Regions from separate parts of the Cupriavidus sp. GA3-3 genome, predicted to be linked through region 3. Evidence: predicted binding sites of a transcription regulator. Region 3 holds the regulator's gene; each other region holds the start of a gene.
What was found. Region 3 encodes HrcA, which represses chaperone genes, less so after heat shock. Its sites were predicted from a motif close to TTAGCACTCNNNNNNNNNGAGTGCTAA; they were not measured.

Region 1 (9,952 bases), on a different contig from region 3:
CCTATGACCCGGCCAAGCGCTTCGAAGTCTGATCCGCCTGGCACGATACAACAACAAACAATCCCGGGGAGCTACACATGAGCACGATCTTCTACGCCTTCGGCATCCTGCTGTTCGTGGCCGTGGTGCTCTGCGTCGAGGGCATCTACCTGTGGTGGAGCAACGCCCATGGCCCCGCGGCCAAGCGCATCGAGGCGCGGCTGCGGGCGCTGTCGGCGGGCGGACATGTCAGCGCAGAGCAGTTGTCGATCCTGAAGAAGCGCATGCTGGCAGGCTCGCCGCGCTTGCAGAAGTGGCTCATGAGCGTGCCCCGCGTGGGCGCGCTGGACCGGTGGCTGGAGCAATCCGGCAGCACCTGGTCGGTGGCGCAACTGCTGGGCTACTGCGCGATGGTGGCGCTGTGCACGGTGGCACTGATTCCGCTGTTGCCGATCCCGGTACCGCTGGTGCTCGCCGGCGCGGCGCTGGCCGCCCTGCTGCCAGTGCTGCATGTGATGCGCCAGCGCGCCAAGCGGATCAAGCGGATGGAGGCACAGCTGGCTGATGCCGTCGACATGATCAGCCGTGCCCTGCGCGCCGGGCACTCATTCAGTGGCGCGCTCGGCATGGTCGGGCAGGAAATGAAGGCCCCGATCGGGCCGGAGTTCCGCACCACCTTCGAGGAAATCAATTATGGCGTGGCACTGGACGAGGCCATGACCAACCTTGCCATCCGGGTACCGGTGGGCGACCTGCGCTATTTCGTCATCGCGGTGCTGATCCAGCGTGAAAGCGGCGGAAACCTGGCGGAGATCCTCGACACCATCGGCACGATGGTGCGCGAGCGGCTGAAGCTGTTCGACAAGATCCGTGTGCTGTCGGCGGAAGGCAAGATGTCCGCGTGGGTGCTGGGGCTGTTGCCCTTCGGCACTGCCGGGCTGATTCTGGTGGTGAATCCAGGCTTCATGAAGGTGCTGTGGGAGGACCCGATTGGCTTGCGCATGATCGGCGGCGCGCTGGTATCAATGACCTTCGGTGTGCTGTGGATGCGCAAGATCATCCGTATCCGGGTATGAATGTGCAGCGTGCGGTTCCACAAGTACATGCAGTGCTCGAAGAAGCAGGGCTTGGACAGCTATCCTGACGGGAGTCCATCATGCAAGGCATTATCCAGGGGTTTCAGGCGGACCAGTTTGTCGTGCTCGCGCTGATCTTCGTGGCGGCGTTCGGCACGGTGTTCGGGGTGCTCTACGTGTTCTCGCCCAACCGCTTGCGGGGGCGGGCGGAGCAGATTGCAGGCCAGGCGGGTCAGCTCGGGGCTGATCCTGGCAAGCAGAATCCGCTATACGAAAAGCTGGTGCAATGGGCGCAGCCGGTATCGCGGCTGTCACTGCCCAAGGAGGGGTGGGAGAGCTCGCAGCTGCGCGTGCGCTTCATGAACGCCGGCTGGCGCAATGCCAGTGCCGCACCGCTGTACTTTGCGGCCAAGACCGTTCTGGCCATCGCCCTGCCGATGATCGGGCTGCTGGCAGCCGCCGGCCAGCCCGGCCTGCAGGACCGGAATATCATGTTCGCGTTGCTGGCAGTGCTGGGGGCAATCGGCTACTACCTGCCCAACGTCGTTCTCGCGCGCAAGGTCGCGCAGCGCCAGCGTACGGTGTTTGAAGAGTTTCCGGACGTGATCGACCTGCTGACCGTCTGCGTGGAGGCCGGCCTCGGGCTCGATGCAGCGCTGATGCGCGTGGCCGACGAGCTGGCGCTGCGCTGCCCGGTGCTGGCCGATGAGCTCCAGCTGATGCTGCTGGAGCTGCGCTCGGGCTTCTCGAAGGAAAAGGCGCTGTCTAACCTGTCGCTGCGTACAGGCGTGGAGGACGTGGACAAGTTCGCCTCCATGCTGATCCAGGCCGACCGCTTCGGCACCAGCCTGGGCGAGTCCCTGCGCGTGCTGTCCGACATGCTGCGCACCAAACGCCGCATGCGGGCCGAGGAGCAAGCCGCCAAGATCGCGCTCAAGCTGTTGTTCCCGCTGATCTTCACCATCTTCCCGTCGCTGTTGCTGGTGCTGCTCGGGCCAGCCTTTATCCAGATCTATCGCGTTCTCCTGCCCACCATGGCCGGACAGGGAGGGTAATACTTCCGGGAAACCGTGATCGTTTCCCCCGGCTGTCTCCCGGTGCAATGCCGGCTAGACAGTCACTTGCCCGGACCTGGTTCCGGGCTTTTTTGCTTTTCGTCGGGATTCGCGGGACTTGACCAGACGGGCTGGCTTATTAAGAATGCAGGCAACCACCCGCCGCCGTAGCGGCCCATGCAGCGAGCCCCATGCGCCTCCGGAGTCCCCATGAAGCTACGCATCCTGAGCGACCTCCACATCGAGCACAACATGCCGCAGTCCGTGCCTGCCTGCGATGCCGACGTCGTGGTGCTGGCCGGCGACATCGCCAACGGGCGCGACGGCATCGACTGGGCCGCGCGCACCTTCAGCCAGCCGGTGGTCTATGTGCCCGGCAATCACGAATACTACGAAAGCAACTTCGATACCGTGGATCGCCTGATGGCCGAAGCCACCGAGGCGCACCCGGGCATACAGGTGCTCAATGGCACCGTGGCCGAATTCAATGGCGCGCACGGACGGGTACGCATCATCGGCACTACCTGGTGGACTGACTACACCCTGTTCGGCACTGACCGGCGCGATGACGCGATGCAGGCTTGCGCGGCTGTGATGCTGGATCACCGCCTGATCGAACTCCACGGCGACGACGGCCGTCCGCGGCATTTCACGCCCCAGGACGCGCTGGCGCGCCACCAGGCCGCGTCGGCCTGGCTGGCGGCGCAACTGGCGCAGCCCTACGATGGCAAGACCGTGGTGGTCACGCATCACGGCCCCGACCTGGGCAGCCTGGACCCGCGCTACTCGCACGACCTGGTCTCGGGCGGCTTCCTGTCGCGCCGGCCCGACCTGGTAGCAAAGGCGGACCTGTGGATCCACGGCCATACCCACACCAGCTTCGACTACTGCATCGACGATTCGCGCGTGGTCTGCAACCCCCGCGGCTACGTCAGCCGCCGCACCGGCGAGCTGGAAAACAAGCGCTTCGACTGGTGCTGCGTGGTTGTGGTCTGACGCGCGCCGGAGCCGGCCTCAGCCCTTGCCGCGCGCATCCCTCAGTTGTAGTTGAAATTGACCGTTGCCACGCTGTCGACCGTGCCTGGCGTGACCGGGCCTACCCGGTAGTACCTCACCCCCAACGGAATGGCCATGGTCATTGCCGCGCCGACATTGCCCATGCCGACATCGGCGTTGAGCGGCAGCGGGGTGCCCGCCGGGCCGCCATTCAGCATCTGCAGGCCAACGCCTTGCGCCGAGCCGTTGTTCCGCAGGACGCTGCCCACGGCGGTGGCATCGCCGCTGATGTTCATCGTGACGATCGACTGGGTGACGCAATTCTCGAGAGTGAGCCCGAATCTCGTCGCGCCCGCGGTCGAGCCGATGGTGGGCAGGGACGAGGCGCTGATCTTGGGCAAGGTAATGACCTGGTTCGCCGTGCCGGCGCTGAGGTTGCAGCTTGGCGGAATGAAGCGGAAGGTCACTGGCGAAGTCATTTGCTCGCCGAACTGGGCCGTCCACGGCCCCGGTCCCGAGCCCCCCGTCCAGCTGTCCTGGTAGCCGAAGCGCATCAGGCTGTCACTGAACGTGCCGCTGGTCAGCACCGTGCTGGTCCGCACCAGGTCCAGCCGGAACCGGAAGGTCTGGGTCGAGGTGCCCAGCGGCATCGTGCAAGGCACCCCGCCCGAAGCCGCCCCCATGCAGTTGGCACCGAAGTTGTCGCCGCCGTTGGTGCCGTAGCTGGTCGGTGCAATCAGATTGCCGTCGGGCATGTACATGCGATAGCCCAGTCCCGGCATGGCGGTGGCAAAGGTCTGCTGCGAGATCGAAGTCGCCACCAGCGGCGTCTGCGGCGTGTAGTTCAGGGCCCAGCCATTGGTAGATGGGTGCCGCAGTCCGGTGTCGTCGCACGTCACCGTTACGGTAATGGTGGCGCTGGAGATCACCTGGCCGATACCGGTGGTCTTGCTGATGCTCACCGTGGCCGGCAGGAACGGCGAGGTCACGGTGGTTCCCATGCAGGCAGCATGCGCCTGGGCGTATGCCAGGCACATGAGTGCCGCACAGGCAAGCACCGAAGGCACGCGCCTGATGCACGCGGTGGCATGAACCAGCCAGCGTCGTGGCGATGTAGTGATTTCGTTTTCCATGGCAGCCATGCTAGGAGGTGGGTTGATCCGGGATTTGCCCGCGGGTTCAATAGGCGGCGATTAGAAATGTAGCCGGCGCCTTCCGCTCCACAAATAGGGCAAGCCTTAGATCAGGGTGAGAGTTTTCTGCGCTCGTGCATGGCAAGGCGCGAGCGTCGCGCTGCCCGGAACGAAAAAACCCCCGCGGGCTCGCACCCGCGGGGGTTTTCCAAGACAGCCTGCCCGTGAGGGCAGGCGGTCGGCGATGAATTACATCATGCCTTCCATGCCGCCCATGCCGCCCATGCCGCCCGGCATTGCCGGAGCCGATTCTTCCTTCGGCGATTCGGCAACTGCGCAGTCGGTGGTCAGCATCAGCGAAGCCACCGAAGCGGCGTTCTGCAGTGCGGTGCGGGTGACCTTGGTCGGGTCCAGCACGCCCATTTCCACCAGGTCGCCGTACTCGCCCGAAGCGGCGTTGTAGCCGTAGTTGCCCTTGCCTTCGATAACCTTGGCAACGACCACCGAAGCTTCTTCACCGGCGTTCAGCACGATCTGGCGCAGCGGCTCTTCCATGGCGCGCAGCACGATCTTGATACCGGCGTTCTGGTCGGCGTTTTCGCCGGTCAGTGCCGAGATCGCAGCGCGGGCACGCAGCAGGGCCACACCACCGCCGGGGACGATGCCTTCTTCCACCGCAGCGCGGGTGGCGTGCAGGGCGTCTTCCACGCGGGCCTTCTTTTCCTTCATTTCGACTTCGGTGGCAGCGCCAACCTTGATCACGGCAACACCGCCGGCCAGCTTGGCCACGCGCTCTTGCAGCTTCTCACGGTCGTAGTCCGAGGTCGCTTCTTCGATCTGGGCGCGGATTTGCTTGACGCGGCCTTCGATCGCAGCTGCGTCGCCGGCGCCGTCGATGATGATGGTGTTTTCCTTGCCGATCTCGATGCGCTTGGCCTGGCCCAGGTCGTTCAGGCCAGCCTTTTCCAGCGTCAGGCCGATTTCTTCAGCGATGACGGTGCCGCCGGTCAGGATGGCGATGTCTTCCAGCATGGCCTTGCGGCGGTCGCCGAAGCCCGGAGCCTTGACGGCGGCGGTCTTCAGGATGCCACGGATGTTGTTGACCACCAGGGTCGCCAGGGCTTCGCCCTCGACGTCTTCAGCGACGATCAGCAGCGGGCGGCCGGCCTTGGCCACTTGCTCCAGCACCGGCAGCAGGTCGCGGATGTTGCTGATCTTCTTGTCGAACAGCAGCACGAACGGGTTGTCCAGCTGGACAACCTGCTTTTCCGGGTTGTTGATGAAGTACGGCGACAGGTAGCCGCGGTCGAACTGCATGCCTTCCACGACTTCCAGCTCGTCGGCCAGCGACTTGCCGTCTTCAACCGTGATCACGCCTTCCTTGCCGACCTTGTCCATGGCTTCGGCGATGCGCTCACCGATGGAGGTGTCGCTGTTGGCCGAGATCGCGCCAACCTGGGCGATTTCCTTGCTGGTGGTGGTGGGCTTGCTGACCTTCTTCAGCTCTTCCACGGCGGCGGCAACAGCCTTGTCGATGCCGCGCTTCAGGTCCATCGGGTTCATGCCGGCGGCAACGAACTTCATGCCTTCGCGCACGATCGACTGGGCCAGCACGGTAGCGGTGGTGGTACCGTCACCGGCGTTGTCGCTGGTCTTGGAAGCCACTTCCTTGACCATCTGGGCGCCCATGTTCTGCAGCTTGTCCTTCAGCTCGATTTCCTTGGCCACGGACACGCCGTCCTTGGTCACGGTCGGGCCGCCGAAGCTGCGCTCCAGCACCACGTTGCGGCCCTTCGGGCCCAGGGTCACCTTGACTGCGTTGGCGAGGATGTTCACGCCTTCGACCATCTTGGCACGTGCGGCGTCGCCGAACACTACGTCTTTAGCTGCCATTCTTGAATCTCCTGAAATCTGTACGGGGTGGCGGTCAGTTGGTGAATTACTTGTTCACCACGGCCATGATGTCTTCTTCGCGCATGACCAGCAGTTCCTGGCCTTCCACCTTCACGGCCTGGCCGGCGTACTTGCCGAACAGCACGCGGTCACCGACCTTGACGTCGAGGGCGATGTTGTTGCCCTTGTCATCCTTCTTGCCAGGACCGATTGCCAGCACTTCGCCTTGATCGGGCTTCTCGGCAGCGTTGTCGGGAATCACGATACCGGACGCGGTCTTGGTTTCGTTGTCCAGACGCTTCACGATCACGCGGTCGTGCAAAGGACGCAGATTCATACGGACTCCTAGATACAAAGTGAGTTTTTGATCACAAATCGGCCGGCTACCGAGGCGACGGCCGTCAGAAATGTTCAGGTGTCGCAGGAGGCTGTTAGCACTCACCCCTGACGAGTGCTAATTATAGGGACGGGGTAGGGGCATTTCAAGACGCGGGTGTGATGCGGGTTTTCCCGAGGAGCGGTTGATGCCTTGCGCGGCATGGGCTCCCGGCCGGCAACGACCCGCCTGTAGGAATAATCCCGGCACCCATTCGGGCGTGTGCCTGACAGCGCAACGTGGTGCCGCTACCTAGACTGGGCTTGTCGCCGCGCGCCCGTCTTGGCCGGATGTACGGCGTACGCCGCGCCGAGCGCTTCCGTTGCCGGCGCCTCCGACAGCGACTCTGGAGGTATTCCATGGATCCGAAACAGCCTGCTCGCCTTACCCGAATCGCCAGCGTGATTGCCGCAGGCCTGGCTGGCCTCAGCTGCGCTGCGGCCATTGCCCAGACAACCGCCACCCCCGCTACCCCGGCCACGCCGGCAACCCCTGCTGCCCAGGGCATGCCCGCGACCCCGGCGATGCCGGCAACCTCTGCCACGCCAGCAGGCGGCCAGGGCGTGCCGCCCGGCATGACCCAGATCGAGCCGCCGAAGGACCCGCTGGTGGAACGCCGCGAGGCGCGCCAGAAGGCCGCCGCCGAGTACAAGGCCAAGAAGAAGGCGGCCAAGGGTGAGTACAAGGAAGAAGTCGGCGCTGCCAAGCAGGAGCGCAAAGTAGAGAACAAGGCAGCCGATGCAACGGCCAAGCAGGAAATGGCCGCACCAAAGCAATAGCGCCAGCCTTTGCGAGACGGGTGGCCGGGATCAGCCGGCCACCTTCTTCGTGCCAGACATACCCCTCCCGTTTGCCCTTCGGCAGCATCCGGACCCTGGCGGCTTGCAAGAGGCAGGATCGCGCCTAGACTCGATACGAGCGAGTCGTGCGCCTTTCTGCCCGGCTTGCCATCTGCGCCATGTCCGCTGCCCACCCACGCCACTGGTTCGCAGGCCTTCTCCTGTCCGGCCTGGTGGGCGCACTCAGCCTGTGCAGCACGTTTGCCGTAGCGCAGCAGAAGCCGGCGCCGGCGTCCGCGCCCGTTGCGGCCCCCGCGGCGAAAGCCGCAACCGGCAAGGCAGATGTCGCCAGGCCGCGCGGCCTCAACCTGGCCAACAAGCCGCGCATGGGCGACTTCGATGTGATGGTCAACAGTCGCGTCATCCGCGTGCTGGTGCCTTACAGCCGCACCCTCTACTTCAGCGACAAAGGCCACGAGCGCGGAATTACCGCAGAACTGGTGCGGGAATTCGAGCGCTACCTGAACAAGACCTACGCCAGTCGACTGGGCAAGCGCCCGCTCACCATCATCATCATCCCCACCACGCGCGACCGGCTGCTGCCCGACCTGGCGGCGGGCCTGGGCGATATCGCCGCCGGCAACCTGACCGAGACCGAGGCCCGGCTGAAGCTGGTCGACTTTGCCGCGCCGCGCGACCGCAAGCCAGTGCGCGAGCTGATCGTGACCGGCCCCAAGTCGCCGGCGCTGAAGAGCCTGGACGACCTGGCGGGCAAGACCGTCCACGTGCGCCGCGCGAGCAGCTACTACGACAGCCTGACTGCACTGAACAACCGCCTGCGCCAGTCCGGCAAGGCGCCGATGAAGCTGGTGCTGCTGCCCGATGCCCTTGAAGACGAGGACGTGCTCGAGATGCTGAACGCGGGCCTGCTGGAGATCGTCGTGGTCGACGACTGGAAGGCCGCAATGTGGGCGCAGATCCTGCCTGACATCAAGGTGCGCCAGGACCTGGCGGTGCGTGAAGGCGGCTATGTCGGCTGGGCCTTCCGCAAGGACAGCCCGCAGTTGCGGCAGGTCATTGACGATTTCTATGTCAATTACGTCAAGAAGCAGGGCATGGCGGAATACCTGATCAAGCAATCCATGCGCCGGGTCAAGCAGATCAAGAACAACACCGAGGACGCCGAATACAAGCGCTTCCAGCAGACCGTTGCCTTCTTCGAGAAGTATGGCAAGGACTATGGCTTCGACCCGCTGATGCTGGCGGCACAGGGCTTCCAGGAGTCACAGCTCAACCAGCAGGCGCGCAGCCGCGTGGGCGCCGTCGGCATCATGCAGATCATGCCCGCCACCGGCAAGGAACTGAACGTGGGCAATATCCAGATGGTCGAGTCCAACATCCACGCCGGCGCCAAGTACATGGACCGGCTGATGACGAAGTACTTCCCCGACGCGCATTTCTCGGAATCCAACCGGCCGCTGTTCGCCTTTGCCAGTTACAACGCCGGGCCCGGCAATATCGCCAAGATGCGCAAGGAGGCTGCGGCGCGCGGGCTGGATCCCGACAAGTGGTTCAACAATGTCGAGATCGTGGTGGCGGAGAAGATCGGCATCGAAACCACCACCTATGTGCGCAATATCTACAAGTACTACGCGGCCTACCGGCTCACGCAGGACCGGGAGGCCGCGCGTGAGCGGGCACTGAAGGAAGTCCGGAAGTAGCCCGGCCACGCCGCAAGGATCAGTCGGCCAGTCCGCTGGCGTCGATATAGCCCAGTGCCTCGGTCACGGCGCGGCGCGCCTTGAGCACGTAGCAAACGCGGCGCTCCTGGATCGACAGCGCCAGCACATCGGCCTGCACCAGTTCCAGGAACACGTGGCCGGCGCGCGCCAGGCTCAGCCGTGCGACCTGCGCCAGGTCGGTGGCCGGCAGGCCCGCCTCGCCGGCCTCCAGCAGCGCCCGGCAGATCCGGATCCGCGCGGGCTCGGTCATCAGCGCAAGGGTCAGCGTACTTTCCTGGGTCTCCATGATCACACCTCGGTCTCCGGGCACGCCCCCGGTCCGCGAAACACGGCGGCAGGGCGGTGCTGGCGTATTTTTTTCCGCGCCGTTCCTTGCGCGCAGTTTTTCCCGTTCTACGCGGCTCGCCGCGCAAACGCAATAGGGTGGAGCCACGGCCCGGCAAAGACTGGTGCGATTACAACAAATAGCGCGTGCCAGCCGCATTCGGGGGATGCGCGATGCGGCTGCACCTCCCCTTCGGCGGCCGGCTGCGGTCAGACCATCAAGCCATCACAAACGGCAATTGCCGCTGGCGCTTGCCCGTCAGCGTGAACAGCGCGTTCGCCACTGCCGGCGCGATCGGCGGCACGCCCGGCTCGCCCAGGCCGGTGGGGTTCTCCTGCGAGGGCACGAAGAACACGTCCACCACCGGCGCATCGGTGATGCGCGGCGGCGGATAGTCCGGGAAGTTGCTGTTCTTCACGGCGCCGTTCTCGATCTCGATGGCAAACCCCGGCTTGGTCATGGCCAGCCCAAAGATGCAGGCACCCTGGATCTGGGCCTCGGCGGACATCGGGTTGACCACGCGGTTGGCATGCACGCCGGCGGTGACGCGGTGCACGCGCGGCTCGCCCTTCACCACCGAGACGTCGACCACGTAGGC
Region 2 (9,952 bases), on a different contig from region 3:
GCGCCAGCTGGGCATGACCGCCGATGGCGACTACATCCCGCACGCGGCGCTGGTGGCGATCCACTGGGTGCACCGCGGCTTTGCCTTTGTCGTGCTGGGCTACCTGGCGTGGCTTGGCCTGCGAGCGCGCCGGCTTGAAGGGCTCGCGCGCGCGGCCGGCTGGCTGCTGGCCACGCTGGTGCTGCAACTGGCCACCGGGATGTCCAATATCGTGTTCGACTGGCCGCTGGTGGCCGCGGTTGCGCACAACGGCGGCGCGGCGCTGCTCCTGCTGCTGCTGGTCCGCCTCCACTACAATACAGGGCTCGCAGGGCTCACCATGCGGGCCGCCGGCGCCCCCGCTGCCGTGCCGAACGCCGCCCGCGCCACATGAAAGACAAGACCCCTTCCGTGGTTACCGCTACCCACCCCCATTCGCTGGGCAAGTTGAGCCGGATACGGCACCTTGCCCGACAATATGCCGCCCTGACCAAGCCGCGCGTGACGCAGCTGGCCGTGTTCTGCGCCATCATCGGCATGTTCCTCGCCACGCCCGGCATGGTGCCGTGGCGCGTGCTGATCGGCGGCGCCGCCGGCATCTGGCTGCTGGCCGGTGCGGCCTTTGCCATCAATTGCCTGGTCGAGCAGAAGATCGATGCGCTGATGCGCCGCACCGCGTGGCGCCCGTCGGCCACCGGCGAGATCACCACGCCGCAGACCCTGGTGTTCTCCGCCGTACTGGGCGGCGCCGGCATGTGGCTGCTGCACGTCTACGCCAACGACCTGACGATGTGGCTGACCTTTGCCACCTTCCTCGGCTACGCGGTGGTCTACACCATCCTGCTCAAGCCGGCCACGCCGCAGAACATCGTGATCGGCGGGCTCTCGGGGGCGATGCCGCCGGCGCTGGGCTGGGCCGCGGTGGCGGGCGAGGTACCTGCCGAGGCCTGGTTCCTGGTGCTGATCATCTTCACCTGGACCCCGCCGCACTTCTGGGCCCTGGCGCTGTACCGCCGCGCCGACTACGCCAAGTCCGGCCTGCCGATGCTGCCGGTCACGCACGGCGAGCGCTACACGCTGCTGCATATCCTGCTGTACACGCTGATCATGATCGCCGCGACGCTGCTGCCCTTTGTCTACGGCATGAGCGGCTATATCTACCTGGCGGCCGCGTTGGCGCTGGGCGCGGGTTTCCTGGCCTACGCCTGGAAGATGTACCGTAACTATTCGGACGAGCTGGCGCAGCGCACCTTCCGCTTCTCGATCCTGTACCTGTCGCTGCTGTTCGCCGCGCTGCTGGTCGACCACTACTTCAAGTTCGTGCCGCAGGTCTGACCTGTGGCCGACCGGCTGCGGCATCTTGTCGCGGCCGGCGCAGCGTGGCGGCACGATCGGCGATACTGCGTGATGTCGCCGCCCTCCGGTGCCGCTGTTTCCTCCCACCCCTGACCGGTTTCCGCCGCATGCCCCGCCTAAGCCCCGCCTCCGGCCTGTTCGCCGCCTTCCGCCGCTTTTCCCTGCTGGCCGCGCTTGCGCTGGCCGTGGCTGCCTGCGGGCAGCAGAAGGCCTCGTTCCGCAATGTCGACATCACCGGCGCGGCGGACTTCGGCAAGGACTTCTCGCTGACCGACCATCACGGCAAGGTGCGCACCATCGCCGACTTCAAGGGCAAGGCGGTGGTGATGTTCTTCGGCTACACCCACTGCCCGGACGTGTGCCCGACGACGATGGCCGAACTGAAGGCGGTGATGGAGAAACTGGGCCCGGATGCCGACCGCGTGCAGGTGCTGTTCGTCACGGTCGACCCGGAACGCGACACGCAGGCGCTGCTGGCGCAGTACGTGCCGGCCTTCGATGCGCGCTTCCTGGGGCTGCGCCCGGCCGACGAAGCCGCACTGCAGAAGTTGACCAAGGACTTCAAGGTGTTCTACGCCAAGGTGCCGGGCAGCTCCCCGAACAACTACACGGTGGACCACTCCGCGGGCAGCTATGTGTTCGACCCGGACGGCAAGCTGCGGCTGTTCATCCGCCACGGCCAGGGTCCGGATCCGATCGCGCACGACCTGAAACAGCTGCTGTCGTGACGTGAAAGGGTGGGAAGGGGTGCGGCATAAGGTCGCACTCACCCTCTCGCGGGCAACAAAAAGGCCGGTCCAGTGGACCGGCCTTTTGCATGGCTGGGGGTGCGGATCAGGCGAACGCCTGCAGCGCCCCCTTCATCTTCTTCATGGCCGCGGCCTCGATCTGGCGGATGCGCTCGGCCGAGACGCCGAACTCGTCAGCCAGCTCATGCAGCGTGGCGCCGCCCGAGCCATCGTCTTCGACGTGCAGCCAGCGTGCCTCGATGATGCGGCGGCTGCGTTCGTCCAGCTTGCCCAGCGCTTCTTCCAGGCCCTCGACCTGCATGCGGTCGTGGCGCTTGGCTTCCAGCACGCGGGTGGGCTCGTTGTGGTTGTCCGCCAGGTAGGCGATGGGGGCGAATTCCTCTTCGCCGTCGTCGATCTGGCCTTCCAGCGCCAGGTCGCCGCCCGACAGGCGGGTTTCCATCTCCATCACTTCTTCGGGCTTGACGTTCAGCTCGCGCGCCACGGCCTCGACCTGCTCCGGCGTGAACGTGTGCGCGCCCTGCTTGTGGCTGCGCAGGTTGAAGAACAGCTTGCGCTGGGCCTTGGTGGTGGCCACCTTGACCATGCGCCAGTTCTTCAGCACGTATTCGTGGATCTCGGCCTTGATCCAGTGCATCGCGTACGACACCAGGCGCACGCCCTGGTCGGGGTCGAAGCGCTTGACCGCCTTCATCAGGCCGATATTGCCTTCCTGGATCAGGTCGGCGTGGGGCAGGCCGTAGCCCAGGTACTGGCGGGCGATCGACACCACCAGGCGCAGGTGGGACATCACCATCTGGCGGGCAGCGTCAACGGAATCGTGGTCGCGGAGCTCGCGCGCCAGGCGCTGCTCTTCCTCCGCGGTCAACAGCGGAATCCGGTGGACAGCCTGGATATAGCTGTCGAGGTTGCCAACGGTGGCCGGGAAGGTCAGCGCGAAGCTGCCCGTGCTCCGGGGTGCCGTCGGCAGACGGTTATTCAGGGTTTGGTCGGCAGACAAGACTGCGTTCACTCAATGGCTCCTTTCGCATCCGGCGGTTCGGTTGCCGGGGTGCCGCGCCTGTTGGGGCGGTGGCACTGCAACACATATTAGCACTCAGGCCGGGTGAGTGCTAATTGGAGCCCCGATGGTCGTGATAGTTCCTCTCGATTGCTCTTGCTGCTGGCATAGCTACCTATCAATTCGAGCGGCGGGAACGATACCCACGGTTCGGCGCACTGGATGTTAGAGCGGTGCCGGGCACGGGGGTTCTGCCCGCTGCTGCAATGATTTGTTGCAGCAGCGGCTACACTCGACCAAGCTGCGGCGCGCTGGCATCCTTGCAAGCCTCTCTCATTCCACCGGAGGAGTTATGTCTGCTATCGAACACTTGCTCAAGCCGCATGTGCGCGACCTGGGCGATTTTACCGTGCGCCGGCTGTTGCCCGCCGCCGCCACCCAGACCGTTGGTCCGTTTATCTTCTTCGACCATATGGGGCCGGTGCAACTGCCGCCGGGCGGCGGAGCCGACGTGCGCCCGCATCCACATATCGGACTGGCCACGGTCACTTATCTGTTCGAGGGCGAGATCATCCACCGAGACAGCCTGGGCAGCGACCAGGCGATCCGCCCGGGCGATGTCAACTGGATGACCGCCGGGCACGGCATCGTGCACTCGGAGCGCTCGCCCGAGCATGTGCGCCCCGCCGGGGCCCGCCTGCACGGCATCCAGACCTGGGTGGCACTGCCGCAGGAGCATGAGGGTGCCGAGCCGTCGTTTTTCCACCATCCCGCCGCCACGCTGCCACGGATCGAGCGGCCGGGTGTGCGCATGGTGGTGATTGCGGGCGATGCCTTTGGCCAGGTCTCTCCGGTCAAGGTCTTCAGCCGCACCCTGTACGTGGCGATCGAGCTGGATGCGGGCGCGAGCGTGGAGATCCCGGCCGATCATGCCGAGCGGGGCATCTATCCGGTGGACGGGGCGGTGGCGCTCGACGGCGAGCCGCTGCCGGCCGAGCATATGGTGGTGCTCACGCCGGGCCAGCCCGCAACGCTGACGGCCACGACGCCGTCGCGCGTAATGCTGCTGGGCGGCGACCCGACCGACGGGCACCGCTTCATCTACTGGAATTTCGTTGCCAGCAGCAAGGTGGCGATCGAGGCCGCCGCCCAGCGCTGGGAGGACGATCAGTTCCCGCACGTGCCGGGCGAGACCGAGCGCATCCCGCTGCCCCCGCGCAAGCCCTGACAGCGGTCCCGGGGCTGGCTCAGACCGGGCTGGCCCAGGTCACGCGAGTGCCTTGCCGCAGGCATTCGCGGATGGCCTCGACCTGGATCGCGATCGGTGCCGGCACCGGCGCCGCGCCGTCCAGCACGCGCCGGATCCAGGCCACGGTCTGGCCGGCGTCGCTGCCGGGCGGCAGTTCAGGCACTTCGGCCAGCGAACCAACAGCCGGATCGACCAGCGTCTGCTGGTGCCCCTCGTGCAGCCAGTCGATGCGGCTGGTGCGGCGCGCATCGGCCACCACTTCGCCCTCGGTGCCGCGTGCCAGCAGCACGTTGGCGGGTTCATGCGAGAAGTAGTCGGTCAGCGTCTCGCGGTATTCGGGGTGGGTGTAGCTGTACAGGCGCAACCCTTCCGCGGGCGAATGCTCGCCCACCGGCTGCAGCATCTTGGCCACCGTATGCGCCGAATTGCGCAGGCCGATCACGGTGCGCCGCTCCAGCAGCTGCGACAGCCCGGGCGACAGCACATCCACCGGCAGCACCGCCAGCGGCCCGAGGTCGCTGCTCTCGCGCAGCCGTGCCGAGGCGTCGCCGGTAGTCGCGCACAAGGGCACGCCCAGCGCCTCGAACAGCGCCATGCTGGTCACGCGGCCATTGAACAGGCGCGTGCCGTGCACCAGCACGGGGACATCTTCGCGCGCCAGCAGCAGCGCCAGCAGCGGCACCAGGTTGGGTTGCTTGCGCGCACCGTTGTAGCTGGGGATCACCACCACCTGCCGGTCAGGCGGCGCCGGCAGCGGCTGGCAGTGCGCATGGGCGGCTTCCAGCATGCCGGCCAGCTCGTGCGGGGCCTCGCCCTTGATGCGGTAGGCCATCAGGATGGCGCCGAGCTCCAGGTCCGAGACGCGCCCGGCCAGCATGGCGTCGAACAGGGCCTGCGCGTCTTCGCGCGGCAGCGCCCGCGCGCCGTTGACGCCGCGGCCGATCTCCTTGATATAGCGGGCAGCAGGGAAGGACGTGGCTGGCGTGGTCATGGCGGCGTGGGGGTAGTCTGTTCTGGGTTCATGATAGCGGAGCCAGGCCGCCGCGCCCATCGCCGCCTGTGCCACATAGGGCCGCCCACCGGCACGCGGCCGGCGGGCACTACGCGGCTTCCTGCAGCGCCGGGTTGCGCTGCTTGCGGTAGAGGAAGTCCAGCACCGCGGTGCGGCAGGCGTGGTAGGCCTTGTCGTCGGCCAGCGCGACGCGGTCGCGCGGACGCGGAAGCTCCACCTTCAGGATCTCGCCGATGGTCGCGGCCGGACCGTTGGTCATCATGATGATGCGGTCGGCCAGCAGCACGGCCTCGTCGACGTCGTGGGTCACCATCACCACGGTGCTGCGGGTGCGCGCCACGATCTTGATCAGCTCGTCCTGCAGGTGCGCGCGCGTGAGCGCATCGAGCGCGCCGAAGGGCTCGTCCATCAGCAGCACCTTGGGCGCCATCGCCAGCGCGCGGGCAATGCCCACGCGCTGCTTCATGCCGCCGGAGATCTCATGCGGATACTTGTTCTCGGCGTGCGTCAGGCCCACCAGCGCCAGCGTGTCGTGCGTGCGCGCCTTGAGCTGCGGCTTGCTCTCGCTGGCGGCGAAGACGCGCTCCACGCCCAGGTAGACGTTCTCGAAGCACGTCAGCCACGGCAGCAGCGAATGGTTCTGGAACACCACCGCGCGCTCCGGCCCCGGCCCGGCGATCTCGCGCCCGGCGCAGATCAGCGCGCCGGTGGTGGGCGTGGCCAGTCCCGCGACCAGGTTCAGCAGCGTGGACTTGCCGCAGCCTGAATGGCCGATCAGCGTGATGAACTCGCCCTCGGCGATATGCAGGTTGATATCGCGCAGGGCGACGAACGGGCCCTTGCGGGTCTTGAAGGTCTGGCCGACGTTTTCGATGCTGACGAACTTGTCCATGGCGATTCTCCCCGCGTGTCAGTTGGTGCCGTAGCTGAAGCGCCGGGCCAGCGCCAGCAGCGCATGCTCCAGCAGCAGCCCGATGATGCCGATCACGAAGATCGCGATCACGATGTGCTCGACCTTCAGGTTGTTCCATTCGTCCCACAGCCAGAAGCCGATGCCGGTGCCGCCGGTCAGCATCTCGGCCGCGACGATCACCAGCCACGCGGTGCCGATCGACAGCCGCACGCCGGTCAGCATGTAGGGCAGCACCGCGGGGAACAGCACCCGCGTGAACACCTTCCATTCCGACAGGTCCAGCACGCGCGCCACGTTCAGGTAGTCCTGCGGCACGCGCGTGACGCCGACCGCGGTGTTGATCACCATCGGCCAGATCGAGCAGATGAAGATCGCCCAGATCGCGGCCGGGTTGGCGGCCTTGAACAGCAGCAGGCCGATCGGCAGCCACGCCAGCGGCGAGACCGGGCGCAGCAGGCTGATCACCGGCGCGGTCATCGCGTTCAGGAAGGCGAAGCGCCCGATCAGGAAGCCGGCCGGGATGCCGACCAGCGCGGCCAGGCCGAAGCCCGCCGCGACGCGCGCCAGCGATGCCAGCACGTTCCAGCCGATGCCCTGGTCATTGGGCCCGTTGCGGTAGAACGGGTCGGCAAACAGCGGCACCGCGGCGTTCCATGTGGCCTGCGGCGTGGGGATGGCCGGGATCATCGTGGCGATGCCGTGCCAGGCCAGCACGAACAGGGCAAAGCCCAGTACCGGCGGCACGGCCTTGAGCACCAGCGCGGCGACCGCCTCGCGGCGTTGCGCGCGCCGTGCCTGCGCGGCGATTTCCTGCTCGCGCCGGCGCGCCCGCTCCTTGGTGTCGGGGTCGGCGCTGGCGGCTACGGTTGCACCATCGGGCGTGGGGTGGGCTATGGCATTCACGTCTGGCTCCTTTCGTCAGGGGCACTGCGGATCAGTGGGGGAAGGCTTGCGTCAGGCCTTGATCTTGAAACCGTCGGCGTAGGCCTTGGGGTCCTTGCCGTCCCAGACCACGCCGTCGATCAGCTTGGCGCTGCGCATGTCGCTCTTGGGCAGCGGCACCTGCGCGGCGGCGGCGGCCTGCTTGTAGACGTCGATGCGGTTGACCTGCCGGGCCACGGCGAGATAGTCCGGATGTTCCTTCAGCAAGCCCCAGCGCTTGTGCTGGGTCAGGAACCACATGCCGTCGGACAGGTACGGGTAGTTGGCGGCGCCGTCCTGGTAGAACTTCATCGCGTCGGGGTCGTCCCAGGTCTTGCCCAGGCCGTTGGTGTAGCGGCCCAGCATGCGGTCCAGGATGATGTCCATGTCGGTGTTGACGTAGGACTTGGCGGCAATGGTCTCGGCGGTCTTGCGGCGGTTGGAGGCCGACGCATCGATGAACTTCGATGCCTCCAGCACCGCGGCCACCATCGCGCGCGCGGTGTTGGGGTATTTCTGCACGAACTCCGCGGTGGTGCCCAGGGTCTTCTCGGGGTGGCCCTTCCAGATGGCCTGCGTGGTCTCGGCGGTGAAGCCGATCTTGTCGGCGATGGCGCGCGCGCCCCAGGGCTCGCCCACGCAGAAGCCGTCCATATTGCCCACGCGCATATTGGCCACCATCTGCGGCGGCGGCACCGTGATGGCCTTGGCGTCCTGCATCGGGTTGATGCCGTTGGCCGCCAGCCAGTAGTACAGCCACATTGCGTGCGTGCCGGTGGGGAAGGTCTGGGCGAAGGTGTAGTCGCGCTTCTCCTTCATCATCAGCGCCTTCAGGCTGGCGCCGTCCTTGACGCCTTTCTCGGCGAGCTTGGACGACAGCGTGATGGCCTGGCCGTTGTGGTTCAGGTTCATCAGCACGGCCATGTCCTTCTTCGGGCCGCCGATGCCCAGCTGCACGCCGTAGATCAGTCCGTACAGCACGTGCGCCGCGTCCAGCTCGCCGTTGACCAGCTTGTCGCGCACGCCGGCCCATGAGGCTTCCTTGGTCGGCGTGATCTTGATGCCGTATTTCTTGTCCAGCCCGAGCGTCGCGGCCATCACCACCGAGGCGCAGTCGGTCAGCGGGATAAAGCCGATGCGCACGTCGGTCTTCTCGGGCGCGTCCGAGCCCGCTGCCCACGCACCGGCGCGCACCAGCGGATCGACCAGCGTCATCACGCTGGCGCCGGCGATGGTGGCAAGCGCGCGGCGGCGGCCGCTGCTGGCCGGCACGGCGTCGGCAGCCGCGTCGGGAACGTGGACGGCTGCGTGCAGCGGCTTGGCAATCCTGAGGCGAGAGGGCATTGCATGGCTCCAAGAAAAAAGGCGTCCCCTCCGCGACCGGCTTCTCCAGAAGACCGGTGCGGCGCAGGGACGCCGTTGTCCGTGGCGTGACGCAGCCCGCGTTGGCCGTGTCCGCCGAAATTGTTGGTCGGCCGCCGTTGGCCGATACCTGCATAACGCAAGGCGTGTGCCAGCCTGTGCAGTGCAGCATTCGAGGGCGGATTTGTGACGGATCGGGGGGAAATGATCGGATGTGGTGCGCGCGCGCTGGCCGCCGCCACATTCGGGGGAGCAGGGGAGGGAGGTGACGCAGCGCGGCAGCGCCAGGAGCGTGCATTGCACCAGTCGCGTGCGGCAGCGCACCACGGCTGGCAGGCGGGAGCGGCTCAGCCCATCACGTCGATCACGCGCTGGGCCGCGTCCACCAGCTTCAGGCCGCGCTCCATCGCCATGCTGCGCAGGCGCTTGTAGGCCTCGTCCTCGCTGAGGCCGCGCGCCTGCATCAGCAGTCCCTTGGCGCGCTCGACCACCTTGCGCTCGGCCAGCTTGAGCCGGGTGGCATCGAGCTCGGCGCGCAGCTGCTGATCCAGTTCGAAGCGTGTGTAGGCGACGTCGAGCACGGTCTTGACGCGCTCGGCGCGCAGGCCGTCGACGATATAGGCGGTGATCCCCGCCGTCAGCGCTGCCTTGATGCGCTGGCTGTCGTCGTTGTCGGTGAACAGCACGATCGGGCGCGGCGCATGCTGGGTCGAGACGCAGACATGCTCGATGGTGTCGCGCGCGGCGGATTCAGACGCGATGATCAGCATGTCGGGCTGGGTGGCCGTGATCACATCCGGCAGGCGCAGGTCGGCATCGACGATCTGGATCTCGGTAAAGCCGGCGCTGACCAGCCCGCCGCGGATGGTCTCGACGTTCAGCGGGTCGGCGTCATGCGGGTCGCGCACGAGCAGGATCCGCAACACCCGGCCGCCGGCAGTGGGCGGGGCAGGTGCGGCAGCGGTGGGCGATGGGGGCGGGTGGCGTCGTGTCATGGCTAGGCTCTGTTGCAGTGCGCCATGCAAGATTCGCGCCGGGTAAGTATCCGGCACCTGCGCCAGTTCGGTGCGCTGGCGCTGCGAGGATGCCTGGATTCATTGTATGCGGTCGTACGCAGAGCCAACTCTCGCGGTGTATCCTGTTGCCCTGCTGCGCCGGGCGCGTCTGCTGGCGACGCCGCGCATGGCTGCTTCCTGCAACCCTGCCCACCCGCGCCGCAGCACCGATCAGAACAATCTGGAGAGATGCATGACCGAATTCGTGTTCGCTCCGGCCGCGCCCGTTGGCGTGCCGGTGCGCGGCAGCAATGCTAGTTTCCCGGTACGGCGCGTGTACTGCGTCGGCCGCAACTATGCTGCCCACGCCCGTGAAATGGGCTCGGACCCCGACCGCGAGCCGCCGTTCTTCTTCT
Region 3 (9,952 bases):
CGCTCGCGTTCGAGCTGCATCTCGCGCGACTGGTGTTCCACCGCCTCGCGCTGGCGCACGCAGGCACGCCAGGCGCGCCAGGCCTCGGCCACCGCGCCGGCCTGCTGGGTGAGGCCGGCGTGGGCGTCGAACAGCAGCCGCTGCGCATCGGGGCGCAGCAGCAGCTGGTGCGCGTGCTGGCCGTGGATGTCGACCAGCTGGTCGCCGACTTCGCGCAGCTGCGCCAGGGTGGCGGCGGTGCCGTTGATAAAGGCCTTGCTGCGGCCCCCGGCATCGACCGTGCGGCGCAGCAGCACGGTATGCACGCCGTCCTCCGCTTCGCTGTTGAGCTCGCGCTCGGCCAGCCAGGCATCCAGTGCCGGGTGGGTCGAGAAGGTGGCGCTGACGCTGGCGCGCGGGGCGCCTTCGCGCACCACGCCGGCATCGGCGCGTTCGCCCAGCACCAGCGCCAGGGCATCGATCAGGATGGATTTGCCGGCGCCGGTCTCGCCGGTGAAGACGGTGAAGCCAGTGGTGAAGTCCAGGTCGAGCGTATCGACGATGACGAAATCGCGGATGGACAGGCTGCGCAGCATCGTGGCGTGGAAGGTAGTCGGTCCGATGGGTTCGGGCTCAGGCTTGGAGGGCGGCTTGATACTGGCTCAGAGGCGGTTGTCCTCGGACGGGTATTCGTGCCAGTGCAGCTTCTTGCGCAGCGTGGCGTAGTAGTTGTAGCCGACCGGGTGCAGCAGGTTGATGGTCTTTTCGGAGCGCCGCACCACGATGCGGTCGCCCGGCAGCAGCGAGGTCAGCGACTGCATGTCGAAGTTGACGCTGGCGTCGCGCGCGCTGGCCACCTCGATGGTGACCTCGGCGTCGTGCGGCAGCACGATCGGGCGGTTGGACAGCGCGTGCGGGGCAATCGGCACCAGCACCACGCCCGACAGCGTCGGATGCAGGATCGGGCCGCCGGCGGACAGCGCGTAGGCGGTGGACCCGGTGGTGGTCGACACGATCAGGCCGTCCGAGCGCTGGTTGTACATGAAGTGGCCGTCCACCGACACCGCCAGCTCGACCATGCCGGAGATGCCCGAGCGGTTCACCACCACGTCGTTCAGGGCCAGCGCGGAGAAGATGTTCATGTCGTCGCGCACCACGCGCGATTCCAGCAGCAGGCGGGTCTCGGCCTCATAGCGGCCGTCGAGCATGTCGGGCAGCACGGTGTGCGCGTCTTCCAGCGCGATGTCGGTCATGAAGCCCAGCCGCCCGTGGTTGACGCCGATCAATGGCACGTCATAGCCGGCGAGCTGGCGGGCGATGCCCAGCAGCGTGCCGTCGCCGCCCAGCACCACGGCCACGTCGGCCTGCCGGCCGATCTCCTCGGCGGACAGGGCAGGGTAGGCGGTCAGCCCGGTGGCGAGCGAGGTTTCGCGCTCGAACACCACGTCCTGCCCGTTGCGCAGGATATAAGAGGCGATCTCCTCCAGCGGCCCTTCGATGCCGGCAGTGGAGTACCGGCCCACCAGGGCGACGGTCTTGAACGAAGTGCGCACGGCGCTGGCTTTCGGGGGGGCGGACATGCGTGGATTAGACCATACCGCCATGACGCTTGTCAGCAGGCGCCAGCGAGCGGGCCAGGCCGGCCGCCAGAAGGTCCAAAACTTGCGTAAAATCGGGGCATCATGGATGAACGCTCCAAAACGCTGCTCAAGACCCTGATCGAGCGCTATATTGCCGAAGGGCAGCCGGTCGGTTCCCGCACCTTGTCGAAATACTCGGGGCTGGACCTGTCGCCTGCGACGATTCGCAATGTGATGTCCGATCTGGAGGAAATGGGCTTTATTGCCAGTCCGCACACCTCGGCCGGCCGTATCCCGACCCCGCGCGGCTACCGGCTGTTCGTCGATTCGATGCTGACGGCCAAGCCGCTGGAGCGCAACGCCGACCTGGCCGAGCTGACCGGCCAGATCCAGGACCAGCTCGGCGGCCAGCAGCTGGGGCCGCAGCGCATGATCACGGCGGCGGCGCGCACGCTGTCCAACCTGTCGCACTTTGCCGGCGTGGTGATGACGCCGCGCCGCGCGCAGGCGTTCCGGCAGATCGAATTCATGCGGCTGTCGGACAAGCGCATCCTGCTGATCATCGTCAGCCCCGAGGGCGACGTGCAGAACCGCATCATCCAGACCGAGCTGTCGTACACGCCGGCCCAGCTGATCGAGGCGGCCAACTTCTTCAACTCGCACTATGCCGGCATGAGCTTCGACGCGGTGCGCGGCCACCTGCGGGTGGAACTGCAGGACCTGCGCCGCGACATGTCGCAGCTGATGCAGGCCGCGGTCGAGGCCGGCAGCGTCGCCGAGGACGAGGACGACGACCACGTCTTCATCAGTGGCGAGCGCAAGCTGCTGGAAGTGGAAGACCTGGCCTCCAGCATGGACAAGCTGCGGCGCCTGTTCGACGTGTTCGAGCACAAGACCAGCCTGCTGCAGCTGCTGGATGTGTCCAGCCATGCGCAGGGCGTGCAGATCTTTATCGGCGGCGAAAGCCGGCTGGTGCCGATCGAAGACATGGCGGTCATCACCGCCCCGTACGAGGTCGACGGCCAGATCGTCGGCACGCTCGGCGTGATCGGCCCCACGCGCATGGCGTATGAGCGCGTGATCCCCATCGTCGACATCACCGCGCGCCTGCTGTCCAGCGCCCTGAGCCAGAACTAGTGCAAAGACTGGCTGGTCTGACAAGCGGCCCCATTCCTGCCGAGCGCGGCAATCGCCGGTGCGCCGCACCGGCGCCATCCCGGCACCGTGTCAACCCGGAAGCGACATGACGTTTTCTCCCGAACCGGCCTACCAGCACGGCCACGCGCCGCGCACGGCGATCCTGCTGGTCAACCTGGGCACCCCGGACGCTCCCACGCCCAAGGCGGTGGGGCGCTACCTGAAGGAGTTCCTGTCCGACCCGCGCGTGGTCGAGATCCCGCGCGCGGCCTGGCTGCCGCTGCTGCATGGGGTGATCCTGCCGCTGCGTTCGCGCGCCTCGGCGCTGAAATACGAATCGATCTGGCTGCGCGAGGCCCATATGACGGGCTCGCCGCTGCTGGTCTACAGCGAGCGCCAGGCCCATGCGCTGCAGCGGCTGATGAACCAGCACGGCCATGAAGTGACGGTCGCGTGCGCAATGCGCTACGGCAACCCGTCGATCGCCTCGGTGCTGGAGGCGCTGCGCCGGCAGGGCTGCGAGCAGGTGCTGGTGCTGCCGATGTATCCGCAATACTCCGGCACCACCACGGCCACGGCCTTCGACGAGGTGTTCCGGGTGCTGGGCCAGTGGCGCAACCAGCCCGAGCTGCGGCTGGTCAAGCATTTCCATGACCATCCGGCCTATATCTCGGCGCTGCACCAGCAGGTCGGCGCCTACTGGGCGCGCCACGGCATGCCGGACTTTGCCCGCGGCGACAAGCTGATCCTGTCGTTCCACGGTGTGCCGCGGCGCACGCTGGAGCTGGGCGACCCCTATCACTGCGAATGCCTGAAGACCGGCCGGCTGCTGGGCGAGGCGCTGGGCCTGCAGCCGGGCCAGTACCAGGTGACGTTCCAGTCTCGTTTCGGCAAGGCGGAATGGCTGCAGCCGTACACCGCGCCGACGCTGGCCGAGCTGGGCAAGGTCGGCGCGGGCCGGGTCGATGTCTTCTGTCCCGGCTTTCCGGCCGACTGCATCGAGACCCTGGAGGAAATCGCCATGGAAGGGCAGACCGAGTTCAAGGTCGCGGGCGGGAAGGATTTCCACTTCATCCCGTGCCTGAATGACGCCGATCCGTGGGTCGCGGCCATGGCCGAGATCGCGCTGCAGCACCTGCAGGGCTGGCCGCTGGCCACGCCGCATCCGCATGAACTGGAAGCACGGCGCACGCGCGCCCAGACCCGGGGAGCGGCGGCATGAATGTCGACTTTGAGCCGGATGCGCGCCAGCGCATCGACAAATGGCTGTGGTGCGCGCGCTTCTTCAAGACGCGCTCGCTCGCGGCCGAAGCGGTGGAGCGCAGCAAGGTGACCGTCAACGGCCAGCCATGCAAGAACTCGCGCGAGGTGAAGCCCGGCGACATGGTGGTGCTGGAAGCGCACCAGCAGCGCTGGGAACTGGTGGTGAAAGGCATTGCCCCGGCGCGCGGGCCGGCGCCGGTGGCGCAGACGCTGTACGAGGAAAGTGCCGAAAGCCAGTCGCGCCGGCTGGCCGACGCCGAGCGCCGGCGCCTGCAGCCGGAGCCGTCCGCGCAGATCCAGGGGCGCCCGACCAAGCGGGACCGGCGCCGCATCGACCACCTGAAGAGCTGAAATGACAACGCGGCGGCACCGGGAAGCCCCCGCTGCCGCCGCGCGCTTGGACCAGGGTCAGGTGGCGCTTATTCCTGCGTGACTTCCTGGCTGACGATAGGGACGATGTAGTGCTTGAACACCGCCTTGCCGCTGCCATACTCCGTATCGCGCGGGGTGAATGCGCCGGAAAGGCAGATAAAGACGGTCATGACCGCCAATGCGGCCACAAGGCAGAGTGTCACGACTGGCAGCTTATGCATGGCCAACCTTCCGGAAGAGGCACAAAGATGAACCATCTCCACAACCCCCGGCATTTTTGTCATTTTTATTACTGAGAATCTTAGTGATTGCGATGCAGCAAAGCAATAAGGCGTCGATTGCATATGCCTGGCCTTTGTAACCGTGTGTTTCCGCGTCACGCCAGCGCCACTCTTGAAAACCTGCGCCTTGCCACCACCTGCACGGAACACGCGCCGATTTACCACCCGCGGCCAGGCCCACGGCGGGCCGCGACAATGCATTGATACGGATCGACATGGAAGAACAGAAGCAGACGCCAACCACCCAGACGCCTACGCCCGCTGGCGATGAGGCGGCCAACGCCAGCCAGGAGGCCGGCGCGCCGGAAACCGCTGCCGTGGACGACGTGGCGGCCCAGCTGGCCGCCCTGGAAGCCAAGGCGCGCGAGCATTACGACCTGTATATGCGCGCCGTTGCCGAGGGCGAGAACATCCGCCGCCGGGCGCAGGAAGATGTCGCCAAGGCGCACAAGTTCGCCATCGAGAACTTCGCCGACAACCTGCTGCCGGTGATGGACAGCCTGCAGGCCGCGCTGGCCGACGGCTCGGGCGATATCGCCAAGCTGCGCGAAGGCGTCGAGCTGACCGCGCGCCAGCTGGCCGCCGCCTTTGAGCGCGGCAAGATCGTTGAACTCAACCCGGTGGGCGAAAAATTCGACCCGCACCGCCACCAGGCCATCTCGATGGTGCCGGCGGACCAGGAACCCAATACCGTGGTGACCGTGCTCCAGCGCGGCTACACCATTGCCGAGCGCGTGCTGCGGCCGGCTCTGGTGACGGTGGCGGCACCGAAATAAGGCCGCCTGGGGCGGCGGCGTGCCGTCCTGGATCGCGACCTGACGCCCGGTGCCGGCTGGCCCGGGCGTTTGTCATTCTGGAGCGAGCATGACCACTGAACCAGGCGCCGGCCCGGCGACATTCCCGGCCCCCCACCTCGACCACCGCGGCTTCGAGGCATTCGGCATGCGCGAGGTCGATGACGGCAGCATCGACGCCGCCATCGCCGCTGCGGGTGATGCGCTGGTGTGCGTGTTCTTCTGGGGGGAGGACTGCTTCAACTGCGAGATGGCCAAGAAGGCCATGCTGGCCAACCCCGAACCGATCCGCGCGCTGGAACTGCGCTGGCTGCATGCCAACGTCTACGCGCATCCCGGGCTGGGCCGGCGCTTTGGCCTGCATGGCATCCCGGTGTTCATGTTCTTCCGGAACGGCAAGAAGCTGGGCCGCGCCACCGGCTGGCATGGCCACGGCCAGTTTGCCGCCGCGGTGGCCAATGCGCGGCTCAAGGCCAGCGGCAAGCCGCTGGCCGGCTGAGTGGGTTCAGCGGGACAGCGCGTAGCCGATGCGGAACTGCCACGGCAGCTTGTGGTTGTAGTCCAGCAGGCTCTCGCCATAGCCGACGAAGTAGCCCGCCATCAGGTAGCCCGCGGTGCCGGGGATCAGCCGCGCCATCGGGTAGGTCAGCTGCGCGTCGACGCTGCCGTACCACTTGCGCGTGCCCTTGCGCAGCGTGGCGGAGAGCTCCCATGAGTCCGGGCGCCCGTAGGCAATGCCCAGGTCCATGAAACCGCGGTAGTGGGCGATGTCGGGGTTGTCGCCCTTTTCCACGTAGGCGTAGAGCTTGGGCGCGACGCGCCAGTGCCAGTCGTTCTGGTCGCCAAAGTAGAAGGTCGGCTTGACGAAGACCGTATTGATGCTGCGCGAGTCGTCGCCGTTGCGGCCATTGGATTCATGCTCCAGGCCGGCCGCCAGCGACAGCCGGCTGATGGCGTTGTTGCGCACGCCGGTATCCGACAGGTAATAGAACAGGCTGGGCCGGTAGTTGGTGTCGCGGAACGGCTTGGACTGCTCGGACAGGTCCCATAGCGAGAACTGGGTGTAGGCCACGTAGAGGTTGTCGAACAGACGCTTCGACGCCGGATCTTCGCCCTGGAAGAGGCGGTACTTGAAGCTCAGCTGGAACTTGGCGTTGGCCCCGTCATGCGCGCCGACCATGAAATACATCGGGTCATGGAACGATAGCCGGGCGCTGTCGCGCAGGTCGGCCGGAGCGGGTGCGGCAGCGTCGGCGGTGGTGACCGGGGTCACCGGTACGGCGGCTTCGGTGGCCGGCTCCAAGCCGTTCGCTGCCAGCGCCTTGCCGGCAACCGGCGGCTCAGCGGTGGCGGATTCACCGGGCCGCGGCAGGCGGTTCAGCGTCAACAGCACCGGCGCGGCGTCGATGCCGGTGGCATCCAGCCGCACCTGGCCGCGCAGGGCCGGCGGCAGCGCCACCGTGTAGCGGATCGCGCGGTGCTCGCCGCGGCGCAGGTTGACCACGGCCGGGCCCGAGACTTCGCGCCACAGCACCAGCCGCACCGGCGCCTGCAGGTCGCCCGAGGCGGTCACTTCGAGCGTGTCGGGAATACGGTAGCGGCGCGTGGCGTCGTCGGCGCTGACCACCAGCGTCAGTGTGAGCGGCTGGTTGCCGTCGATCACGCGCGGCGGCTGCAACAGCGCCACGCCGGCGTGGCCGGCGAGGGGCCAGGCCAGCATCAGCGACAGGCAGAGCGGGGCAACGGCGCGGCCGGCGGGCGCGAGCCGGCGCCGGCGGGGGAGGGCAATACGGGACATGGCTTGCGGGCACCGCGCCGCTATGTGACGGCAACGCGGCTAGGGAAAATGCGGACCCGCAAAGACTACCACGCACCCATCGGAGGGTTGTGACGAATTGTACGCTGCACTTGATGCGTGACGCGTACCGGACTTAGCGGTTGGCGCGGCGCTTGACGCAATCGACATAGTGGTCGCCGTCGGGCGGCTGGCCGGTGCGCTGTGCCTGCCACAGCATTTCGCCCAGGCATTCCATCACCTGGTGCTGCGCTTCGTGCGGGGAATCCAGGCGGCGTGCCAGCGCCTCATAGGCCTGGCGGATGCCGCGCGGCTGGTCGACCGAGACCTGCTCGGAGATCGACAGGTGCATCGACAGGTGCAGGAAGGGGTTGGTCTGGCCTTGCTCGGGTGTGTAGTCCTGCGACAGCGCACCTTCGGTGTCGCGCAGCAGGCCGTGGTACTCGGGGTGCTCGCCGATCCAGTCTACAGCGATGGCTTCCAGCGGGGTCAGCACGCCGCCTGTGAGCTGCTTCTGCCAGGCATCGCAGAAGAACCGGCGGACTTCTTCTCGTGAGGGATTAAACATGGTGGCGACATTGTAAACGAGGGCCGCGGCCCGCGCTGGCGGCCCGGTTGCTGCAGACGGCGCCAAGTAGAATGCGGGATCGCCGACTTCCCGCCCGCCCGATGACCGCTTCCGCCCAAACCGCCCCGGACCATGCCCGCGACAAGCTGGCCGGCGTGCTGCTGATCGCGTTGTCGGCCAGCGCCTTTGGCGCCATGGCGATCTTCGCGCGCTTTGCCTACGCGGCCGGCGCGAATGTCTACGGGCTGCTGCTGGTGCGCTTCGTGCTGGCCGCCGCGGCACTGGCCTGGGTGATGCGCACGCGCGGCATCGGCCTGCCGCCGTGGCGCCGCGTGCTGGCGCTGGCGGCGATGGGCGGCATCGGCTATGTCGGCCAGTCGTTCTGCTTCTTCAGCGCACTCAACCATGCGCAGGCCAGCCTGGTGGCGCTGTTGCTATACCTGTACCCGCTGTTCGTGACGATCCTGGCGGCCATCTTCCTGAAGGAGCGGCTGACCACCGCCGCGGTGATCGCGCTGGTGCTGTGCTCGGTCGGCGCCGGCCTGACCGTCGGCGGCGGCGAGGGCTCGCCGCTGGGGATCGCGCTGGGGCTGGCGGCGGCGGTGATCTACTCGGTCTATATCATCGTCGGCGCGCGCGTGACCGCTGGCGTCAACCCGATTGCCACCACCACGGTGATCTGCACCGCGGCGGCGCTGGTCTACGGCGCCGTCGGCCTGCTGCGGATGGGGGCGGGCGCGCCGCCGCAGTTCCCGGCCACTGCCGGCGGCTGGCTGGCGCTGGCGGGCATCGCGCTGCTGTCGACGGTGCTGGCGATCCTGACCTTCTTCGCCGGCCTGCAGCGACTGGGCGCGGCGCAGGCGTCGATGCTGTCGACGCTGGAGCCGGTGGTCACCGTGTTGCTGGCGGCGCTGCTGCTGGGCGAGCATATCGGCACGGCGCAGGCCGTGGGCGGCGGGCTGATCCTGGCCGGCGTGCTGTGGCTGACCCGCAGGGGCAGTGCGCCGGTGCCGGCCCGCGCCGATATGCAAGGGAATTGAACGGGTTGCTCAAAGGCGCTGTCGTGGCGCGCACAAAGCGTTGGGTACAATCGCCCCTTCCCTCAAATCCCGTACAGGAAAGAAGCGCATGTCCCAGATCGACAACGCCGCGCTGGCGCAGCTGTTCACCGAAGCCCGCACGCACAACGTGTGGCAGGACCGCCACGTGGACGACGCCGTGCTGCACCAGATCTATGAAGCGATGAAGTTCGGCCCGACCGCTGCCAACAGCAGCCCGGCGCGCATCGTGTTCGTCAAGAGCGCTGCCGAGAAGGCGCGCCTGGTGGACTGCGTGTCGGCCGGCAACGTCGACAAGACCCGTTCGGCGCCGGTGACGGCCATCATCGCCTTCGACACCGCCTTCCACGACCAGCTGCCCAAGCTGTTCCCGCATGCCGACGCCCGTTCCTGGTACGCCGGCAACGACGAGAAGATCGCCCGCGACGCGCTGATGAACAGCTCGCTGCAAGGCGGCTACTTCATCCTGGCGGCGCGCGCGCTGGGCCTGGACTGCGGCCCGATGGGCGGCTTCGATGCCGACAAGGTCAACGCAGCCTTCTTCCCCGATGGCAAGTGGCAGGTCAACTTCCTGTGCAACCTGGGCTACGGCGAGGCCGACAAGCTGTTCCCGCGCGGCCCGCGCCTGTCGTTCGACGAAGCCTGCCGCATCGTCTGATCGCGCTGCGCACCATCAAAAAAGCGACCCGGCCGTGGTCGCTTTTTTTTGGGGCACGCAGCAGCGCTTCAGGCCGTCCACTCCTGCAGGGGATCGGGATTGCAGGCCAGGTAGCGCTGGGGTTCGGCAATGCCAAGCCGCGCGCGGGCCGCGCCGATGGGTTCGTGCAGCAGCTTTTCATAGTCCTCGCCCAACAGCCAGCGGGCGCGCCGGCCCAGCCGGTAGCCCTCCAGCACGGCCCGCGCAAAGGCCAGCCTGCCGCTCACGCGCAGGCTTTTCAGCGACGCCGCGATGGCGATGAAGGCCCAGCCCTTGCCGCCGGTCTGCGCATAGCTGAATGCCACCAGTGCGGCTTCGCCAAGGCTTTCATCGGCCCGGTAGCCGGTGAGCACATGCCAGATGTCGTGGATGTCGCGGGTACGCCGGCCGAACCACATGTAGGCGTCCTCGATCAACGGTTCCTGGTC

Region 1: the regulator HrcA is predicted to act here: its motif matches at 6,564-6,590, upstream of groES (co-chaperone GroES).
Region 2: the regulator HrcA is predicted to act here: its motif matches at 3,174-3,200, upstream of rpoH (RNA polymerase sigma factor RpoH).

Annotation. Positions count from the first base shown of each region.
Region 1 is NZ_KB944469.1:166,307-176,258, forward strand. It holds gene C265_RS08910 (CpaF family protein) at 1-32, shown strand, start outside; gene C265_RS08915 (type II secretion system F family protein) at 78-1,055, shown strand; gene C265_RS08920 (type II secretion system F family protein) at 1,136-2,110, shown strand; gene C265_RS08925 (metallophosphoesterase) at 2,321-3,106, shown strand; gene C265_RS30980 (fimbrial protein) at 3,148-4,107, opposite strand; gene groL (chaperonin GroEL) at 4,489-6,132, opposite strand; gene groES (co-chaperone GroES) at 6,179-6,469, opposite strand; gene C265_RS08945 (hypothetical protein) at 6,868-7,287, shown strand; gene C265_RS08950 (transglycosylase SLT domain-containing protein) at 7,467-9,008, shown strand; gene C265_RS08955 (hypothetical protein) at 9,028-9,315, opposite strand; gene C265_RS08960 (xanthine dehydrogenase family protein molybdopterin-binding subunit) at 9,572-9,952, opposite strand, start outside.
Region 2 is NZ_KB944502.1:181,069-191,020, reverse strand. It holds gene C265_RS26370 (heme A synthase) at 1-373, shown strand, start outside; gene cyoE (heme o synthase) at 370-1,314, shown strand; gene C265_RS26360 (SCO family protein) at 1,443-2,063, shown strand; gene rpoH (RNA polymerase sigma factor RpoH) at 2,170-3,096, opposite strand; gene C265_RS26350 (pirin family protein) at 3,437-4,312, shown strand; gene ybiB (DNA-binding protein YbiB) at 4,332-5,324, opposite strand; gene C265_RS26340 (ABC transporter ATP-binding protein) at 5,434-6,237, opposite strand; gene ntrB (nitrate ABC transporter permease) at 6,256-7,161, opposite strand; gene C265_RS26330 (CmpA/NrtA family ABC transporter substrate-binding protein) at 7,213-8,523, opposite strand; gene C265_RS26325 (ANTAR domain-containing response regulator) at 8,889-9,536, opposite strand; gene C265_RS26320 (fumarylacetoacetate hydrolase family protein) at 9,790-9,952, shown strand, end outside.
Region 3 is NZ_KB944478.1:142,216-152,167, reverse strand. It holds gene recN (DNA repair protein RecN) at 1-575, opposite strand, end outside; gene C265_RS14515 (NAD kinase) at 642-1,559, opposite strand; gene hrcA (heat-inducible transcriptional repressor HrcA) at 1,662-2,696, shown strand; gene hemH (ferrochelatase) at 2,803-3,918, shown strand; gene C265_RS14500 (RNA-binding S4 domain-containing protein) at 3,915-4,310, shown strand; gene C265_RS32520 (hypothetical protein) at 4,379-4,552, opposite strand; gene grpE (nucleotide exchange factor GrpE) at 4,828-5,388, shown strand; gene C265_RS14485 (thioredoxin family protein) at 5,477-5,905, shown strand; gene C265_RS14480 (phospholipase A) at 5,912-7,204, opposite strand; gene C265_RS14475 (DUF1841 family protein) at 7,338-7,769, opposite strand; gene C265_RS14470 (DMT family transporter) at 7,871-8,809, shown strand; gene C265_RS14465 (malonic semialdehyde reductase) at 8,898-9,485, shown strand; gene C265_RS14460 (Coq4 family protein) at 9,554-9,952, opposite strand, start outside.